Regions from separate parts of the Micromonospora sp. NPDC000442 genome, predicted to be linked through region 2. Evidence: riboswitches for the same ligand, from Rfam matches in the RefSeq annotation. Region 2 holds a riboswitch; the other holds the start of a gene.
The links. A riboswitch is a leader RNA that binds a small molecule or an ion and turns the genes downstream of it on or off. The one in region 2 is predicted to bind S-adenosylmethionine.
Positions count from the first base shown of each region.

Region 1 (3,400 bases), on a different contig from region 2:
GTAGACCAGGCTGGAGTCCTTGATCAGGGCGATGAGCTGGTTCACCCAGGCCGGCAGGATCCGCCGGATGCCCTGCGGGATGATCACCCGTCGCATCGCCTCACGCCAGGAGAACCCCAGCGCGCGGGCCGCCTCCAACTGGGTGGCCTCCACCGACTGGATGCCGGAGCGGAAGATCTCTCCGAGGTACGCCGAGGCGATCAGCGACAGCGCGAGGATGCCCAGCGGGTACGGATTCGGTCCCCACACCTGCATGCCCAGCGGGGCAAGGCCGACCCCGATCAGCAGGATGGTCGCCGCTGCCGGCAGGCCCCGGAACACGTCGGTGTACACCCGGGCCGGCCACCGCAGCCAGCGGGTACGCGAGATGCCCGCCACCGCCAGCACGATGCCCAGCGCCGAGCCGAGCAGGGCGGCGGTGACCGCCAGGATCAGCGTGTTCGGCAACCCGACGGTGAGCATCTCGGGTAGCGCCTCGCGCATCGACTCCCCGTCGAAGAACGTCTCCCACAGGGTGCGCAACGGATCCACAGGTCAACCTCCGCCCTGCTCGCTGGTGGTCCTACCGTCAGGAGGCGGCCGGGGCCGACACGTCACCGCTGCCCGGGGTGAAGTCGGCCGGGATCGGCCGGCCCGGGTAGTACTGCTCCTGTAGGCGCGTCCAGGTGCCGTCGGCGATCACCTCGTCGAGGGCCTTGTTCAGCGCCTCGCGCAGCGCGTCGTTGCCCTTGGCGAAGGCGTACGCGGTCGGGGCCGGGCTGAGTTCCTTCGCCGCCACCGTGATCTTGCCGCCGCTGTCCGCGGCGGTCTTCTCGCCGATCTCGGCGGGGGCGATCCACGCGTCCGCGGTACCGGCCTTGAGCTGGTTGATCGCGCCGTTGTAGTCGGGCACGCGGACCGGGTCGAGGCCCTTGTTCGTGGCGTAGTCGTCCTGGACGGTGCCCTGCACGACCACCACCCGCTTGCCGGGCAACTCCTCGAAGCTGGTCAGCGGCGACCCGGCGGGCACGTCGAGCCCGAAGTAGCCGAAGTCGTACCCGTTGCCGAAGTCCACAGTCTTCTTGCGCGCCTCGGTGATGGTGATCGAGGAGCTGCCGACGTCGAACTTGCGGTTGTTGACCTGGGCGAGCAGCCCCGAGAAGTCGGTGCCGACGAACTCCACCTTCAGGCCGAGCTTGTCGGCGGCGGCGACCAGCAGGTCGTTGTCGAAGCCGGTGAACGTGCCGTCCTTCAGGTAGACGTTCGGCGGGGCGTCGGTGAGTGTGCCGGCCCGCAGCACGCCCGGCTGGAGCAGGTTGTAGGGATTGTCGGCCGTACCGCCGGCGGAGTTCGAGCCGCAGGCGGTCAGGGTGGTCGCGCCGAGGATCGCGGCGACGCCGACGGCGGCGGCCCGGGTCAGGGCGGGAAGGAATCGCACAGGTGTCTCCTGGTTGAGCTACGGCGGGCACGGACGTGCCGCACCGACGGTCCGCCGCAGGACGGACCGCTGGGATGGGATCGATGACAGAGCGGAAGGACCCGGTCAGGGGTTGGTGACCGGCGGCGACGCGGTCAGCTACACGCGGCGCTACAGACCCGCATCATGTCGATGTGGCGACGCCGGGTCAGGCCCGGGCGGGCCACAGAACGATCGCGGTACGACATGGTTCTCCTCAAGGTCGTGATGACCTGGGAACCCAGGCCACGCTTGCACCGGAGAACGCTCCGATGCCTGGTCCTCACCCGGGGCACCCCTGCGCGGAGGAGGGTTGCCGGCCAGCGAGCCGGGGCTTGACGCTGGCACTCATGACCTGCCGCCGAAACTAGCAGCCAGCCCCCGCCCACCGTCCACCCGTTATGACCACCCTCACCCCAAGCCAGGTTGATCATGAGGTTAGCGGCATGTTTGATCTCTTCAACTGCCGCTAACCTCATGATCAACGCAGGCAGGGTCGGTGCGTGCACCCGTCGGGGGTGTTGCCCGTGGACGGCGTGATCCCTTACGGTCTGCTCAGCGGTGGGCGGTGCGGTCCGCATCCGAGAAGCCACCGCCGGTGCGCCGCCATGCGGGCCGGGACGGTGGAGTTCCGGGCCTTCCAGGTGTGGTGGTCGAGCCGGCGGGCGAATCCCGAGCCGTGGCGGCGCGTCGAGGCGCCGGGCCGGCGGCGTCGGGAGCGCGGACATCCACCGGGAGTACCCGTGTATCTCACTCCTCACGAGCAGGATCGCCTGCTCGTCCATGTGGCGGCCGACGTCGCCCGGCGTCGCCGCGAGCGCGGCCTGCGCCTCAACTATCCGGAAGCCGTCGCGGTGATCACCGCCTTCCTGCTCGAAGGGGCGCGCGACGGTGAGTCCGTGGTCGACCTGATGGCCGCCGGACGCACCGTGCTCAGCCGCGACGACGTCCAGGACGGCATCCCCGAGTTGCTGGGGGAGGTGCAGGTGGAGGCGACGTTCCCGGACGGCACCAAGTTGGTGACGGTGCACCACCCGATCCCGTGATCCCCGGGGAGATCCTGCCGGCGGCCGGGCCCGTCGAGATCAACGTCGGCCGGCCGGTGACGGTGCTGACGGTGGTCAACACCGGTGACCGGCCGGTGCAGGTCGGGTCGCACTACCACTTCGCCGAGGCCAACCCGGCGCTGGACTTCGACCGGGACGTCGCCTGGGGGCAGCGGCTCGCCGTACCGGCCGGCACCTCGGTGCGGTTCGAGCCGGGGGTGAGCCGCCGGGTGGACCTGGTGCCGCTGGGCGGCGCACGGATCGTGCCGGGCCTGCGCGGCGAGTGCGCCGGAGCGCTTGACGAGGGACGGCCGGAGTGAGCGGGCGAATCGGCAGATCCGGCGCGGTGGCGCGGCCGGGCGGCTGGCAACGACGGGGAGCGTGGGCATGAGCAGCGTCGAACGGGACCGCTACGTCGCCCTGTACGGACCGAGCACCGGCGACCGGATCCGGCTGGCCGACACGAACCTGCTGATCGAGATCGAGCAGGACCACTGTGCCGGCGGTGACGAGGCGGTCTTCGGCGGCGGCAAGGTGATCCGTGAGTCGATGGGCCAGTCGCGGGCCACCCGCGCCGAGGGTGCCCTGGACACCGTCATCACCGGTGCGGTCATCCTCGACCACTGGGGGGTGGTGAAGGCCGACGTCGGGCTGCGGGACGGGCGGATCGTCGCGCTGGGCCGCGCCGGCAACCCGGACACCATGGACGGTGTCCATCCGGACCTGGTCATCGGCCCGGCCACCGAGGTGATCGCCGGTAACGGCCGGATCCTCACCGCCGGGGCGGTCGACACCCACGTGCACTTCATCTGCCCGCAACTGGTCACCGAGGCCCTCGCCAGTGGGGTCACGACCCTGGTCGGCGGCGGCACCGGCCCCGCCGAGGGCACCCGGGCCACCACCGTCACCCCGAACGGCT
Region 1 is NZ_JBIAYZ010000015.1:143,486-146,885, reverse strand. Features, by position in the region: gene ACFY2A_RS22825 (amino acid ABC transporter permease) at 1-531, opposite strand, end outside; gene ACFY2A_RS22820 (ABC transporter substrate-binding protein) at 569-1,417, opposite strand; SAM riboswitch class IV at 1,679-1,791, opposite strand; gene ACFY2A_RS22815 (urease subunit gamma) at 2,179-2,481, shown strand; gene ACFY2A_RS22810 (urease subunit beta) at 2,478-2,801, shown strand; gene ACFY2A_RS22805 (urease subunit alpha) at 2,869-3,400, shown strand, end outside.
Region 1: linked by a shared signal. The riboswitch ahead of ACFY2A_RS22820 (ABC transporter substrate-binding protein) and the one ahead of thrC (threonine synthase) in region 2 are both predicted to bind S-adenosylmethionine.

Region 2 (3,400 bases):
GTGACCCCACCGGCCGTCTCCGCGAAGACCCCGGTGGTACGCGCCAGCAGGCGTACCCCCGCCCGGATCTCGTCGTCGTCGGCGTAGTCCATCCAGCCACCGGTGCGGCGCACCGCCTCCAGTGCGTACAGCCCGGCCGCCGGGTCGCCGATGTTCAGCGACTTGGCGATCCCGGTCGGCTTGACCGGGGTGATGGCGTCGGTTTCCGCGTGCAGTGCGGTGGTGATCGGGTTGCAGCCTGCCGACTGCGCCCCGAAGACCTTCCAGCCACCGGCCGGGGCCTCGACCAGGCCGATCTCGACCAGCTCGCTGAACGCCTTGTCAATCTTGGTGAGCAGCTCGCCCGAGGCCATCGGGATGACCACCTGGGCGGGGATCCGCCAACCGAGTTGCTCGGCCACCTCGTACCCGAGCGTCTTGGACCCCTCCGCGTAGTACGGCCGCACGTTGACGTTGACGAAGGCGGTGTCCTCGAACTCGTCGGTCTCGACCAGTTCGCCGCAGAGCCGGTTCACGTCGTCGTACGACCCGTCGATGGCGACCAGGTCGCCGCCGTAGACGGCGGTCGTGACGACCTTGCCCTGCTCCAGGTCGCTGGGGATGAAGACCACGGACGGCGTACCCACCCGGGCGGCGTGGGCCGCCACCGAGTTGGCCAGGTTGCCGGTGGAGGCGCAGGCGAACCGGGAGAAGCCCAGCGCGCGGGCGGCGGTCAGCGCCACCGACACCACCCGGTCCTTGAAGGAGTGGGTGGGATTGGCGCTGTCGTCCTTGACCCAGAGCGGAGCGGTGATGCCCAACTCGGTGGCGAGCTGGTCGGCGGCCACCAGCGGGGTGAACCCCGGATCCAGGGTGACCCGGGTGGCCGGGTCCTGGCCGGCGGGCAGCAGGGCGGCGTACCGCCAGAGATTGCGCGGACCGGCCTCGATCTGCTCGCGGGTGACAGTGGCGAGCGCGGCCGGATCGTAGTCGACCTCCAGCGGGCCGAAACACTCGAAACAGGCGTGCTGGGCGGCGAGCGGGTAGCGGGCCGAGCAGGCACGGCAGACCAGGGCACGGGCGGGGCTGGCGGCGGTGTCGATGCCGGACGGGGCGAGCGTCGACGTCATGTCGAAGTCCTCTCATCTTTCCCCGCATCGCACCCTGCGGCGGGGACGGAATTGGCACCTGCCCCGCCGGACGCTCAACGGTGAGCGCGCGAGGTGGTTGCCGGGGCGTCGTCGGGCCGTATCCCTCAGCCCCTCTGGATGAGGTATGCAGTTGTATCGCCGAGTCTAGGCAATCCGGCCGCAGCCGTCGCCGGTCAATCCCAGCTTGTGAGCGAATCCTCAGCGGCGCCGTCGCGTGCCCCGGCACCGCTGAGGACCGCCGTCAGACCGGGACGGATCGCGGTTCAGCCTGATCCAGGGCGACCGTCGCCGCCCCGCGCCGCCACAGGTTGTCGACTGCCCAGGTGCCCGGGCCGAGGACCGCGACCAGGAAGAACGACCAGCAGAAGAGCACCGACAACTCGCCGTTGTTGCGCAGCGGCAGCAACGCGTCGGGCTGGTGGACCACGAAGTACGCGTACGCCATGGAGCCCGACGCCAGCAGGGCCGCGGGCCGGGTGAACAGCCCCAGGAGCACGAGAGCGCCGCAGACCAACTGGATCATCGCGGCGTACCAGCCCGGCCACTGGCCGAGCGGCACCGCCTCGCCGGTGCCACGGTTGCCGCCGAAGACGCCGAAGACGGACGACATTCCGTGAATGAGGAACAACAAGCCGATGACAATGCGGAACAGGGACAGAGCCGGCCCGCCGAACCGGTCAGTGCGCATTGGTACCTCCTACGAGTGGGGTGGTGGTACCAGAATGCGGACTTTATAGATAGTTGTCGATGCAATCTCTCTTGGTGGGAACGCTCCCAGTCATTCTAGCGGCCGAAACTTCCGGGGGCAGCACCGTGACGGAAACCTTATCGGCTGCTGACGCGGGTGCCCGGGGGCATCGGCCGCCGCGACCGGGTGCGACGATGCACCGATGCCACGCACAACGGTCCGCAGCTCGACCGCCGGCGGCCGTCGGCTCGTCACCGTGCCGGTCTCGATCGCCGCAGCGTTCGGTCTGCTCGCCGGCTGCGCCCCGGCCGGCGACATCGCAGGTGCGCCGCCCGGCCCGGTCCCGGCTTCCAGCGGGCCCGGCGGCACGCCGCCCGGTGACGCCGGTCTCGGCGGTACGCCCTCCCGGGACGGCGATCTCGGCGGGGCCAACGGCCCGACGTCCGGCTGCCCCGACTCCGGCGTCCGGATCAGCGCCGGCGACGTCAACGCCGCCATGGGGCTGCGGGCGATGGGCCTGGAACTGGTCAACTGCGGCGACCGCCCCTACCGGCTGCACGGGTATCCGGAGCCGCAACTGCGGGACGCGGACGGCGAGGTCATCCCGGTCCGGGTGATCCGGGGTGCCGAAGGAATCACGTCCGGCTTCGACGATCCACCCCGGCCGCTGGTGCTGGCCCCCGGTGAGGCCGCCGGCACCGCCCTGCTCTGGCGCAACCTGGTCGACAACCCGACCGTGGTGGCGACCAACGCCGAGCACCTCGACGTCGCCCCGCTGCGCGGCCGGCCTGCGCAACGGGTCGTCATAGCGGGGCGGATCGACCTGGGCAACACCGACCGGCTCGGGGTCAGCGCCTGGCAGAAGCGGGAGCCGAGCACGCCGGAGCCGACGCCCTCGACGCCGAACCCGCCGCCCACCACACCGGTGCCGCTGCTCTGAGCTGTTCCGGCGCGACAAGATCCCGTGCCGGGACAGCCCACCGCGGACGGCGCGAACCGCGCTCGTGACCTGCGTTCAGCTGGTGATGTCCTTGCGGGTGAAGCGCCAGAAGGCCAGGCCCCAGAACACGGTCGCGTAGCAGATCGCCGAGACCGTGCCCCGGACGATGTCGTCGGTCTGCACGGGCGTGGAGAGCAGTCCCAGCCACGCGGTGCTGTAGTGGGTCGGCAGGAACGACCGGATCGCGCCGAGCGCGGTGATCTGATCCAGGATGCTGGAGAGAATCCACAGCAGCACCGCACCGCCTACCGCGCCCAGCGCCGCGTCGGTGGTCACCGAGAGCAGAAACGCCAGGCCCGCGACCACCAGCAGGACGATCGCCAGGTAACCGAGCACCGCGAGCAGCCGCAGCAGCCCCTCACCCGGCTCCAACTGGGCGGCGACCGTGCTGCGCAGCGGCGACCAGCCGTAGCGCAGGGTGCCGATGGCCAGCGCGGTGCCGGCGAGCAGGATCAGCGTCAGCGCCGAGTACGCGAGCGCGACCAGCAACTTCACCGTGAGCAGTCGGGCCCGGGGCACCGGGATCGCCAGCAGGTAGCGCAGACTTCCCCAACTCGCCTCGCTCGCCACCGTGTCACCACA
Region 2 is NZ_JBIAYZ010000004.1:244,512-247,911, reverse strand. Features, by position in the region: gene thrC (threonine synthase) at 1-1,109, opposite strand, end outside; SAM riboswitch class I at 1,119-1,254, opposite strand; gene ACFY2A_RS08180 (DoxX family protein) at 1,372-1,818, opposite strand; gene ACFY2A_RS08175 (DUF4232 domain-containing protein) at 2,021-2,758, shown strand; gene ACFY2A_RS08170 (ABC transporter permease) at 2,834-3,400, opposite strand, start outside.